Regions from separate parts of the Massilia paldalensis genome, predicted to be linked through region 2. Evidence: predicted binding sites of a transcription regulator. Region 2 holds the regulator's gene; the other holds the start of a gene.

Region 1 (6,219 bases), on a different contig from region 2:
TCGCCTTCGGCCTGATGGCGCGCCACCGCCGCGTGGCCTTCAGCCAGACGCAGCGCAACTTCGGCGCGCTGGGCGAATTGCTGACCGTCGTGCTGTTCGTGTTCGTCGCCTCCACGCTGGACTGGCAAAAGGTCTGGGCCGGCGGCGCGCTGGCCGTCGCGCTGGTCGTCGTGCGCCTGGCGACCAAGACGCTGGGCGTGATGGCGTTCGCCCACCTGTCCGGCATCTCGTGGCGCAAGGGCGCGCTGACGGGCGTGTCGCTGGTGCCCTTGTCCGTGTTCGTGATCCTCCTGATCGAGCATGCGCGCCTGGCGGGCGTGCAGGTGGTCGAGGAATTGCGCGCCGTGGCCGCCGTCACCATGCTGCTCGAGGTGTTCGGTCCCATCCTCCTGCAGCGCGCGCTCGTGTGGGCGCGCGAAGCACCCGCCAATCCGGAGCAGGAACATGCCGCTTGACGCCTTCAGCACCTCGCAGCCGCTGACCTTCGGGGTCGAGCTGGAACTGCAACTGGTCAGCCTGTCGGACTTCGACCTGACGCCGGCCAGCGTCGACCTGCTGCACCTGCTGCGGCGCAAGCCCTTCCCCGGCAACGTCACGCCCGAGATCACGGAGAGCATGATCGAGATTAATTCGAGCGTGCACACGGCTTACCGGCCCCTGCTGGCCGAGCTGCTCGACATCCGCGACACCCTGGTGGCCGCCAGCGACGTGCTCAACATCGGCATCGCTGGCGGCGGCACGCACCCGTTCCAGCACTGGTCCGAGCAGCGCATCTCGTCCAAGCAGCGCTACCAGGAACTGTCTTCGCTGTACGGCTACCTGGCCAAGCAGTTCACCGTGTTCGGCCAGCACGTGCACATCGGCTGCGCCAATGGCGACGACGCGCTGTACCTGCTGCACGCGCTGTCGCGCTACATCCCCCACTTCATCGCGTTGTCGGCCTCGTCGCCGTTCGTGCAGGGCCACGACAGCGGCTTCGATTCGGCGCGCCTGAATTCCGTGTTCGCCTTCCCGATGAGCGGGCGGGCGCCGTTCACGCTGCGCTGGGACGAGTTCGCGAACGTATACTTCGCCAAGATGGAGCGCACCAACATCATCCACAGCATGAAGGATTTCTACTGGGACCTGCGGCCCAAGCCGGAATTCGGCACCATCGAATTGCGCGTGTGCGACACGCCGCTGACGGTGGAACGGGCTGCCGCACTGGCCGCCTACCTGCAGGCGCTGTGCCGCCACCTGCTCGAGCGCAAGGACGACGCGGCCGAGGCGCCCGTCGAGGACGACTACCTCGTCTACAACTACAACCGCTTCCAGGCCAGCCGCTTCGGCCTGGACGGCGTCGTGACCCACCCCAAGACCTACGCGGCGATCCCGCTGCGCGACGACATCCTGGCCACGCTGGACCTGATGGAACCGCACTCCCAGGCGCTGGGCAGCGTCGAGGCGCTGCTGCACCTGGCGTCGGCGGCGTCGGACGGCAACGACGCGGCGTTCCTGCGCGGCCAGTACGAGCGCCAGGGCAGCAGCGAAGGCATGGTCGATGCGGCGATCCGGCGCTTCCGCGGCGAACGGCGCAAGGCCTGAATACTCAGGTCGCCAGCGCCGCGCCTTCCTTGCGCGGCACCGGCCGCAGGATGCGCGCCAGCAGCGGACGCCGGGCGACGGGCGCCGGCATGCCGCTGTCGACCAGGGCCGCCCAGGTGGCGCCGAGCTGCTCGCAGGTGGCGCGCAGCACGGGGTCGGCGTCGGGCAGGCGTGCCAGCGCATTCAGGTGGCGCTCGATGACGGACGCCAGCTTCACGCAAGGACCGTCGCCACGGGCGCGTCCGCCGGCGCTGTTGACTGTGTAGTGGGACATCAGGTGCAGCAGCGATGCCACCATCAGCATGTGCTGCGAGCCGCCCGCCGCGGGCGCGCGTAGTTGTTCGTCGAGGAAATCGTCGTCCATGGCACCTCCAAGTTCGTCTCGTGAGAATGATTCTCATTTAGATTATGAGACGGGTCGAACCGGAAGGCAAGCGGAATTCGGCAGTGTTTTACCAGGACTCGTCGTTCCCGCGCAGGCGCGAACCCATGCTGACTTTTCGAAGCTGGACCATCCATCGTGGCGCAGCACTGTCGACAGACGGGTTCCTGAAGCTCGGCATGGGTCTCCGCCTGCGCGGGGACGACGGATGCAAGCCTTACCGTTTGAACCTACAGCCGCGTCTCGCGCGCCGCCCGCAAGAATTCGTCGAGGATCGGCGTGCAGTCGAGCAGGTCGCCACCCGTGGCGCGGTGGAATTCGGGATGCCATTGCAGGCCCATCACGAACGGCGCGCGCTGGTAGCGGATCGCCTCGACGACGCCGTCCGGCTCCGACATGGCTTCGACCTGGATGTCACGGCCGAGTTCCTTGACCGCCTGGTGGTGGATCGAATTCACGACGGCGCGGGGCGATTGCGGGAACATCTTGCCCAGCGTCGAGCCTTGCGGGAACACGATCGCATGGCGGTGCGCATCGTAGATGTCGTGCACGTGCGGTTGCGAATCCGGCAGGTTGGTGGCGACGTCCTGGTACAGCGTGCCGCCGAAGGCGACGTTGATCAACTGGCAGCCGCGGCAGATGCCCAGCACGGGCTTGCCCGCCTCGACGAATTCGTGCAGCAGCTCGAGCTCGTAGACGTCGCGCGCGCGGTCGCCGCTCCATTCGGGACGGGTCGGCGTTTCCGAATACGTCATCGGGGAGACGTCGGCGCCGCCCTGCAGCACGAGGCCGTCGAGGTGGCGCGCATAGTGGCGCATCGTGATATTGCTCGGGTGCAGCAGGCCGTTCGTGTTCACCGTCGGCACCATGAAGACGAGCACGTCGCGCGACATCACCCATTGCGCGATCGACTCTTCCAGGTATTGCAGGTTCTTGCTGCGCAGGCCGGTCGAGCCGGCTTCCGGATGAAAGATGCGGGCCGAGACGCCGATGCGCAGCGTGCGCCGCATGAAGTCGCGGTGGAAGCGGTCGGTCAGCGCGCGCCAGCGCGAGCGCAGCACGCGGCCGGCCAGGTTCAGCGGGGTATCGCCGCTGCGCAGGTAGCGCGAGCCATTGCCGCCGGCGCGGCGGTCGGGTATGCGCGGCGAACCGGACGGGCCCTCGAACGGAGGGCCCCCTTCGGTATCGGCGGGTTCGCGCTTATCATTGTCCTCTGTCATGATACGAATATATCCTTGGCATCGTTCGCGCACGATTCGGATTTGTAAAAAATGTCGTTTTGGCACGATCAGCGGGCGGCACCTGTCGCTTTCCAGCTTGCGGGAGGCTGGCCCGCCCTCATATGCTAGATGATGTAAAGATGTTGAGCCTTAGCAATCTTCGCATCATTTCCCTTGCAATGTTGGGCCCAGCGAGCAAAAATACTGTATTTCCATACAGTTGTTCGCGCCCGACTGCCACGTCGAGACTGCCTTGGCGCCGCCTCGCGCGGTATTTGCAGTCGCTTATTTGCCGCGCGACAAGATAGAATGCGCAGGCATTCGGATCGAATTACCTACAACACCAGCATGGCCACCAAGAAAAACGCAACCGACTACAGCGAATCATCCATCCGCGTCCTGAAAGGATTGGAACCCGTCAAGCAGCGTCCGGGCATGTACACCCGCACCGAGAATCCGCTGCACATCATCCAGGAAGTGATCGACAACGCCTCGGACGAGGCGCTGGGCGGCCATTGCAAGAACATCGCGGTGACGATGAACGGCGACGGCTCGATCACGGTCGAGGACGATGGCCGCGGCATCCCGGTGGGCATCCACCCGGAAGAAGGCGTGTCCACGGTCGAGATCGTGTTCACCCGCCTGCACGCCGGCGGCAAGTTCGACAAGGGGTCGGGCGGCGCCTATGCCTTCTCGGGCGGCCTGCACGGCGTCGGCGTGTCGGTGACCAACGCGCTCTCGAAGCGCCTGGAGATCACCGTCTGGCGCAAGGACGAACAGGGCAACGGCGTCCACAACCTGGTCTTCGCCGACGGCGACGTGATCGAACCGCTGACCTCCGCACCGGCGGAACGCGGTGGCAAGAAGAACGGCACCCGCGTCACCGCCTGGCCGGACGGCAAGTACTTCGATTCCCCGAACATCCCCATGGCCGAGCTGCAGCGCCTGCTGCGCTCGAAGGCCGTGCTGCTGCCGGGCGTCACCGTCACGCTGACCAACGGCAAGACCGGCGACGTCCAGACCTGGCGCTACGACGAAGGCCTGCGCGGCTACCTGACCGAGGCGCTGGCGCAGACGAGTAATAACGGCCAGACCCTGATCCCGCTGTTCGAAGGCGCGCAGTACGCGGCGGCCGGCGACGAGGGCTTTGCCGAAGGCGAAGGCGCGGCCTGGGTCGTGGCCTGGACGGAAGAAGGCGCCGTCGTGCGCGAATCCTACGTCAACCTGATCCCGACCCCGAGCGGCGGTACCCACGAATCGGGCCTGCGCGACGGCCTGTTCGGCGCCGTCAAGAACTTCGTCGAGATGCACTCGCTGCTGCCGAAGGGCGTCAAGCTGCTGCCGGAAGACGTGTTCGCGCGCGTCTCGTTCGTGCTGTCGGCCAAGGTGCTGGACCCGCAGTTCCAGGGTCAGACCAAGGAGCGCCTGAACTCGCGCGACGCCGTGAAACTGGTCTCGACCTTCACCAAGCCGCCGCTCGAACTGTGGCTGAACCAGCACGTCGACTACGGCCGCAAGCTGGCCGAGCTCGTCATCAAGCAGGCGCAATCCCGCCTGCGCTCGCTGCAGAAGGTCGAGAAGAAGAAATCCTCGGGCGTGGCCGTGCTGCCGGGCAAACTGACCGATTGCGAATCGTCGGACATCACCCGCAACGAGCTGTTCCTGGTGGAGGGCGATTCGGCGGGCGGTTCCGCCAAGATGGGCCGCGACAAGGAATTCCAGGCCATCCTGCCCCTGCGCGGCAAGGTGCTGAACACCTGGGAAACCGACCGCGACCGCCTGTTCGCCAACAACGAGATCCACGACATCGCCGTGGCGATCGGCGTCGACCCGCACGGCCAGGACGACAACCCGGACCTGAGCAACCTGCGCTACGGCAAGATCTGCATCCTGTCCGATGCGGACGTGGACGGCTCGCACATCCAGGTCCTGCTGCTCACCCTGTTCTTCAAGCACTTCCCTGCCCTGTTCAGGAACGGCCATATCTGCGTGGCGCGTCCGCCGCTGTACCGCGTCGACGTGCCGGCACGCGGCAAGAAGCCGATCCAGAAGCTGTACGCACTGGACGACGGCGAACTGATCGCCATCGAGGACAAGCTCAAGAAGGAAGGCCTGAAGGAAGGCAGCTGGAGCATCTCGCGCTTCAAGGGCCTGGGCGAGATGAATGCCGAGCAGCTGTGGGAAACCACGATGAACCCGGACACCCGCCGCCTGCTGCCGGTCGCGTTCGGCGACTACGGCCTGGCCGAATCGTCGGCGCGCTTCAATATGCTGATGGGCAAGGGCGAAGCGGCGGCACGCCGTGCGTGGCTGGAAGAGCACGGGAACGAGACGGAAGCGGATATTTGAGGGAAATTGGGCCCCTGCCTGCGCAGGGGCGACGGTTTCAAGGCCAACACCATAAACACGTCGGCCCTGCGAAGGCAGGGCCCCAAGTTTGCGTGAGCAGCCCAGCAACGAACAACATACTATGACCCAAGCAAGCCTTTTCGAACAACAAAATCCTCCCTCGGGTGGCGGCGACGGCGACGGCGGCGACATGCTGACCCTGTCCACCTTCGCCGAGCGCGCCTACCTGGACTACGCCGTCTCGGTCGTGAAGGGCCGCGCGCTGCCGGACGTCTCGGACGGCCAGAAGCCGGTGCAGCGCCGCATCCTGTACTCGATGAACGAACTGGGCCTGGGCCCGACGGCGAAGCCGCGCAAGTCCGCGACCGTGGTCGGCGACGTGCTCGGTAAGTTGCACCCGCACGGCGACCAGTCGGTGTACGACGCGCTGGTGCGCATGGCCCAGGACTTCTCGCTGCGCTATCCGCTGATCGACGGCCAGGGCAACTTCGGCTCGCGCGACGGCGACGGCGCGGCGGCGATGCGTTACACGGAAGCGCGCCTGACGCCCGTATCGCGCCTGCTGCTCGACGAGATCGACATGGGCACCGTCGACTTCCAGCCGAACTACGACGGCTCCAGCGAGGAGCCGCGCATGCTGCCGGCGCGCCTGCCGATGCTGCTGCTGAACGGCGCCTCCGGCAT
Region 2 (6,219 bases):
GAGCTGATCGCCCACGGCCGCACCGTCGAGGAAGTCTGCCGCGAGATCACCGCGGACCGCCTGGTGTACCAGGACCTGGACGCGCTGAAGAAGTCCATCATGGACGTCAACCCGGCGCTGACCAGCGTCGAGGCTTCGTGCTTCGACGGCGTCTACATCACGGGCGACATCACGCCGGCCTACCTGGACAGGCTGGAGAACCACCGCCACCAGTCCTCGGGTAAATCGTCGGACGATATCGTGCGCACGCAGCTGAACCTGAATCCAGCCGTCGCCGCCGAATAAGTTCCTGGGCGCCGCTGGCGCCCTTTTCATTTTGTAGCATCCAGAACATGAGCACCAAACAAACCGGTTTCACGACCACCATCCTGCACAACGACCGCCGCAAGCCGATCGAGCAGAATTCGCTGCACAAGCCCATCCACACCTCGGTTGCCTTCGGCTACACGGACGCGCGCCAGCTCGCTTCCGTGTTCCAGGGCAAGGAGCCGGGCTTCCGCTACGGCCGCCAGGGCAACCCGACCGTGTCGGCCCTGGAAGACAAGATCAGCAAGATGGAAGACGGCGTCGCCACGCTGTGCTTTGCCACCGGCATGGCCGCGATCGGCGCGCTGGCGCAGGCGCTGCTGCGCGACGGCGACCACGTCGTGTCCTCGTCCTTCCTGTTCGGGAATACCAACAGCCTGTGGAACACGGTGGCGGGGCAGGGGACCGAGGTGTCCTTCGTTGACGCGACCGACGTCGCCAACGTGGAAGCGGCCCTGAAGCCGAACACCCGCCTCGTGTTCGTCGAGACGATCGCCAACCCGCGCACCCAGATCGCCGACCTGGCCCGCATCGGCGAACTGTGCCGCGCGCGCGGCATCCTGTACGTGGTCGACAACACGATGACCACGCCCTACCTGTTCCGCCCGAAGGCGGTAGGGGCCGGCCTTGTCGTCAATTCGCTGACCAAGTCGATCGGCGGCCACGGCATGGCGCTGGGCGGCGCGCTCACCGACACGGGCCTGTTCGACTGGAGCGCGTATCCGAACATCGCCGACAACTTCCGCAAGCAGCCGGCTGCGGCCCAGGGCATGGCCCAGCTGCGCGCCAAGTCGCTGCGCGATTTCGGCGCATCGCTGGCGCCGGAAGCGGCCCACCACATCGCCGTCGGCGCCGAGACGCTGGCCCTGCGCATGGAGCGCACCTGCGCCAATGCGCTGGCGCTGGCGCGGATGCTGGAAGCGGATCCGCGCGTGGCGGCCGTGCACTACCCGGGCCTGCCCTCGCATCCGCAGCACGCCCTGGCGAGCACGCTGTTCCGCGCGTACGGCTCGCTGTTCTCCTTCGAGCTCAAGGATGGCATCGATTGCTTCGACTACCTGAACCGTTTGAAAATCGCCATCCCGGCCAGTAACCTGGGCGACACCCGCACTCTGGTCATTCCCGTCGCGCACACGATCTTCTTCGAGATGGGCGCCGAGCGCCGCGCCAGCATGGGCATCGCCGAATCGCTGATCCGCGTGTCGGTGGGCATCGAGGACACGGCCGACCTGCTGGCCGATTTCGGCGAGGCGCTGGACGCCTGAGCGCCGGCACGCGCGCCGTGTGGTAAAGCGGCGTAAAGATGCGGGGCAGGGCGGCCCCGGCGGTTGAGGAAGGGCGGCGCCGGGGTTATGATCTCGGCACCGCTATTTCTTTGACGCACTCACCTCCCAGCCCACGAGATGAAGACCTTCCTGTTCTGTGCCGCACTCCTGTGCAGCAGCGCCGCCCTCGCCGATGAACTGGCCGATGCCGACGCCCTGTTCGCCAAGAAAGCCTATCCCGAAGCGTTGCAGAAGTACACGAAGCTGGCCAATGCCGGCAACGTGACGGCCCAGCAGCACCTGGGCGAGATGTATTTCTATGGCGAAGCGGGGACCGTCGACATGGACAAGGCGACCGAATGGTTCGCCAAGGCGGCGTCGCGCGGCAATGCCGTGGCTGCCGCGTCGCTGGAGCTGATCAAGCAGCGCAAGGCGCGCCGCGCCGACATCGACTACTGGATCGCCAAATACGATGGCTCGGATTTGCGTACGGGCGACTACCGTTGCCCGGCGCCGCGCTTCCCGGCCATGTCCAAGGTGAACGAGGAAATCGACCGCTACAGCGCGCGCATGAAGGCCTGGCAGGATTGCCACAACCGCTTCGTCACCTACCTGAACGGCGAGCTGCCGCTGACCAAGCGCATCCCGGACGACATCGCCAAGCTGCTGACCAAGGACGAGATGGACAGCGCCACGACGCACCTGAAGGAAGTGGGCGAGCGCGTGTCCGAGGATACGCAGGTCAGCGGCAAGATGGTCGTGGCCGATTTCACGGCGTGGCGCACGGCCACCGAGGCCTATGTGGCCGAGCACAACGAGATGGTCAAGAACGCGCCGCCGCCGGAGGCCAAGAACTGACCCGCTGGCTGTCTGCCTGTCTGACGCAAGTTGTGAGCAGAAAAACCGTCGCCCCGGCGCAGGCAGGGGCCCAATTTCTTTACGCTGTCGAAACGCGTCAAACCTGGGCCCCGGCCTGCGCCGGGGCGACGTATTCCTGCCGTCGGCAACCGGCGGCAGGCGGTCAGTGCCAGGAACGCATCAGGCCGACGGCCAGGCCTTCCAGCGCGAACTCGTCGTTCTGCGGATCGACGGTGATGACGGAGAAGTCCGGGTTTTCCGGCAGCAGTTCGATGGTGCTGCCCGTCTTGCGGTAGCGCTTGACGGTGACTTCCTCGCCGATGCGGGCGACCACGATCTGGCCGTTCTTGGCGCTGTCGACCTTCTTGACGGCCAGGTAGTCGCCGTCGCAGATGCCGGCATCGCGCATCGACCAGCCCTTGACCTTCAGCAGGAAGTCCGGCTTGGCGGAGAACATCGCCGGGTCGACGGAGTAGGTCGCCTCGACGTGTTCCTGGGCCAGGATCGGCGAACCGGCGGCCACGCGGCCGACCAGGGGCAGCGACATCAGCGAGGACGGCAGGAAGGGCACCGCCATCGGGGGCACGTCGACCTTGGCCGCTGCGGCCGGCGCGGCGGCGCCGACCAGGCGGATGCCGCGCGAGGTGCCGGGCGAGATTTCGATGGCGCCCTTGCGCGCCAGTGCTTGCAGGTGTTCTTCGGCCGCGTTGGCCGAGCGGAAGCCAAGCTCCTGGGCGATTTCGGCGCGGGTCGGCGGGAAACCGGTATTGTCGATCGCTTCCTTGATCAGGTTGAGGATCTGTTCTTGCCGTGCGGTGAGCTTAAGCATGGTTTTGTCTGGTTATTACGAGAAACGCAATGTGGCACCGCGACGCTGACAAGCACAAGCGGGCGCAACCCATTGCCGGTATGAGATCAGACTGTATTTTTGTACAGTATTGCGTCTGGCGCAAGAGGGAAACGCGCTTTTTTTGCGCAGGCGCCGCCGGGCGCGAGGGGCGGGCGGGGCGGCAGCGGCGACAAAGCGATTGAGGTCTTGACGTTTTTACGGTTATAATGTTGGGCTTTCCCCTTCCCACACTCGTCTTGACGCCGAGGTGGGCATTTGTTTAAACGTCCTTAAGGAGTGTTTCATGCGTCATTATGAAATCGTGTTTATCGTCCACCCGGACCAGAGCGAACAGGTCCCGGCGATGATCGAACGCTACAAGACCACGGTCACCTCGCGCGGCGGCAACATCCACCGCGTCGAAGATTGGGGCCGTCGTCAAATGGCTTACCAGATCCAGAAGCTGCCGAAGGCACACTACATCTGCATGAACATCGAGTGCGACAACGAGACCCTGGTCGAGCTGGAAACCGCATTCAAGTTCAATGATGCCGTGCTGCGTCACCTGACCGTGAAGATGAAGAAGGCCGAAACCGCACCGTCGCCGATGATGAAGTCGGTCCAGCGCGAAGACGCAGCCAAGAGCCACCGCGCCGAGCAGGCCGCCGCTCCGGCCGCCGCCGCCTAAGTCGCGCGGGAGCACCACCCTGCAGTGAACGAGCTGTCGCTGGTCGCAAGCATCCTGGAACGCGACATCCTGCGCTATACCCCGGCAGGCATTCCCATCGTCGGCGGACTGTTGCAACACGGTTCGACCCAGACCGAAGCGCGGATTGCCCGGCAAGTCGAGTTCGAGATTCCCGCGCTGGCCGCGGGCGAGATCTCCGGACGATTCGCCAATGCCGAACTGGGCGCGATGTACCGCTTCACGGGATTCCTGGCCAGGAAAAGCCGTCACAGCAAGACGCTGGTGTTTCACATCATTGATTTCAGTGCCGCCTAATTCATCGGCACGTTTTTAGATACAGGAGCCAAAAATGGCATTCGGTAAAAAGTTCGACAAAAACAAAGCTAAAGAAAAACTGAAGCGCAAACAGCAGAACCCGCTGTTCAAGCGCAAGAAATTCTGCCGCTTCACCGCCGCTGGCGTGGAACAGGTTGATTACAAGGACGTCGACACCCTGAAGGACTTCGTCCAGGAAAACGGCAAGATCATGCCGGCTCGCCTGACCGGCACCAAGGCGCACTACCAGCGTCAAGTGGACACCGCCATCAAGCGTGCCCGTTACCTGGCCCTGCTGCCGTACACCGACCTGCACAACGCTTAATTGCGGTCCGTGTAGCTAGAGAACCTGGAGAATAATATGCAAGTCATCCTGCTGGAAAAAGTCGTCAACGTCGGCAATCTGGGCGACGTCGTCAAGGTCAAGGACGGTTACGCACGTAACTTCCTGATCCCGCAAAAAATGGCCCGCCGCGCTACCCAAGCCGCCGTCGCCGAATTCGAAGTCAAGCGCGCCGAACTGGAAAAGGCAGCTGCCGAGAAGCTGGCAGCCGCTCAAGGCCAGGGCGACAAGCTGAACGGCATGACCATCACCATCGCCCAGAAAGCCGGCGTCGATGGCCGCCTGTTCGGTTCCGTGACCAACTTCGACATCGCCGAAGCGCTGAGCAAGCAAGGTTTCGCCGTCGAAAAGGCGCAAGTGCGCCTGCCGACCGGTCCGCTGAAGACTACCGGCGAGCACCCGGTTGCCGTCGCGCTGCACACCGACGTCGTCGTCGATGTCACGATCTCGGTCGTGGGCGAAGCTGCCTAAATCATTCTTTAGAGAATGAACGAAAAAGCCGGGTTCGCCCGGCTTTTTCTTTTTTACAACACGTAAAAACCTTCTAAAACTCACCAATCATTTCAGCGGCCGATAGGGAACGGGTATAATGCCCGCCATGAACTCCCCAGCAGACCCGCAGATCGAGTCGCTCCGCATTCCCCCGCATTCCATCGAAGCAGAACAGTCCGTCATCGGCGGCCTGCTGCGCGACAATGCGGCGTGGGACCGCATTGCCGACTTCATGCATGCGGAAGATTTCTACCGCTATGACCACCGGATCATCTTCGAACAGATGGTTCGCCTGATCAATGCCGGCAAACCCGCCGACGTCATTACGGTCTACGAATCGCTCGTCCAGCTCGGCAAGGCCGAGGAAGTGGGCGGGCTCCAGTACCTCAACGCGATGGCGCAGAACACGCCGTCCGCCGCCAATATCCGCCGCTATGCCGAGATCGTCCGCGATCGCGGCGTGCTGCGCCAGCTGATTACCGTCGCCGACGAAGTGTCGGGCAAGGCCTTCAACCCGCAGGGCGCCGAGGTCAAGCAGATCCTCGACGAAGCGGAATCGCGCATCTTCGCCATCGCCGAGCAGGGCGCCCGCGGCGCCCAGGGCTGGCTGCCCGTGCAGCCGCTGCTGACCCAGGTGGTCGAGCGCATCGACGAACTGTACAGCCGCGACAACCAGGGCGAGATCACGGGCGTGCCGACCGGCTTCATCGACCTCGACAAGATGACCTCGGGCCTGCAGCCGGGCGACCTCGTGATCGTCGCCGGCCGTCCGTCGATGGGCAAGACGGCGTTCTCGGTGAACATCGGCGAGAACGTCGCCGTCGATGCCGGCCTGCCGGTCGCGATCTTCTCGATGGAGATGGGCGGCGTGCAGCTGGCCATGCGTATGCTGGGCTCGATCGGCCAGCTCGACCAGCACCGCCTGCGTACCGGCAAGCTGACCGACGAGGACTGGCCGCGCCTGACGCATGCGATCCAGAAGATGAACGACGCCCAGATCTTCATCGACGAGACGCCGGCGCTGAACCCGATCGAGATGCGCGCCCGCGCGCGCCGCCTGGCGCGCCAGTGCGGCAAGCTCGGCCTCATCATCGTCGACTACCTGCAGCTGATGCAGGGTTCC

Evidence for each region. The regulator LexA, encoded in region 2, represses DNA repair genes until DNA is damaged. The targets are predictions, from matches to a motif close to ACTGTATNNNNATACAGT.
Region 1: a site for LexA is predicted at 3,390-3,407, ahead of ACI1V7_RS21100 (DNA topoisomerase IV subunit B). Genes of this name have one in related genera too.

The regions. Positions count from the first base shown of each region.
Region 1 is NZ_JBJCIU010000004.1:386,945-393,163, forward strand. Features, by position in the region: gene ACI1V7_RS21080 (cation:proton antiporter) at 1-455, shown strand, start outside; gene ACI1V7_RS21085 (YbdK family carboxylate-amine ligase) at 445-1,584, shown strand; gene ACI1V7_RS21090 (hypothetical protein) at 1,589-1,948, opposite strand; gene ACI1V7_RS21095 (gamma-glutamyl-gamma-aminobutyrate hydrolase family protein) at 2,197-3,186, opposite strand; gene ACI1V7_RS21100 (DNA topoisomerase IV subunit B) at 3,535-5,535, shown strand; gene parC (DNA topoisomerase IV subunit A) at 5,657-6,219, shown strand, end outside.
Region 2 is NZ_JBJCIU010000001.1:422,024-428,242, forward strand. Features, by position in the region: gene purF (amidophosphoribosyltransferase) at 1-285, shown strand, start outside; gene ACI1V7_RS01835 (cystathionine gamma-synthase family protein) at 333-1,571, shown strand; gene ACI1V7_RS01840 (tetratricopeptide repeat protein) at 1,710-2,429, shown strand; gene lexA (transcriptional repressor LexA) at 2,593-3,258, opposite strand; gene rpsF (30S ribosomal protein S6) at 3,563-3,946, shown strand; gene priB (primosomal replication protein N) at 3,971-4,261, shown strand; gene rpsR (30S ribosomal protein S18) at 4,296-4,586, shown strand; gene rplI (50S ribosomal protein L9) at 4,623-5,075, shown strand; gene ACI1V7_RS01870 (replicative DNA helicase) at 5,203-6,219, shown strand, end outside.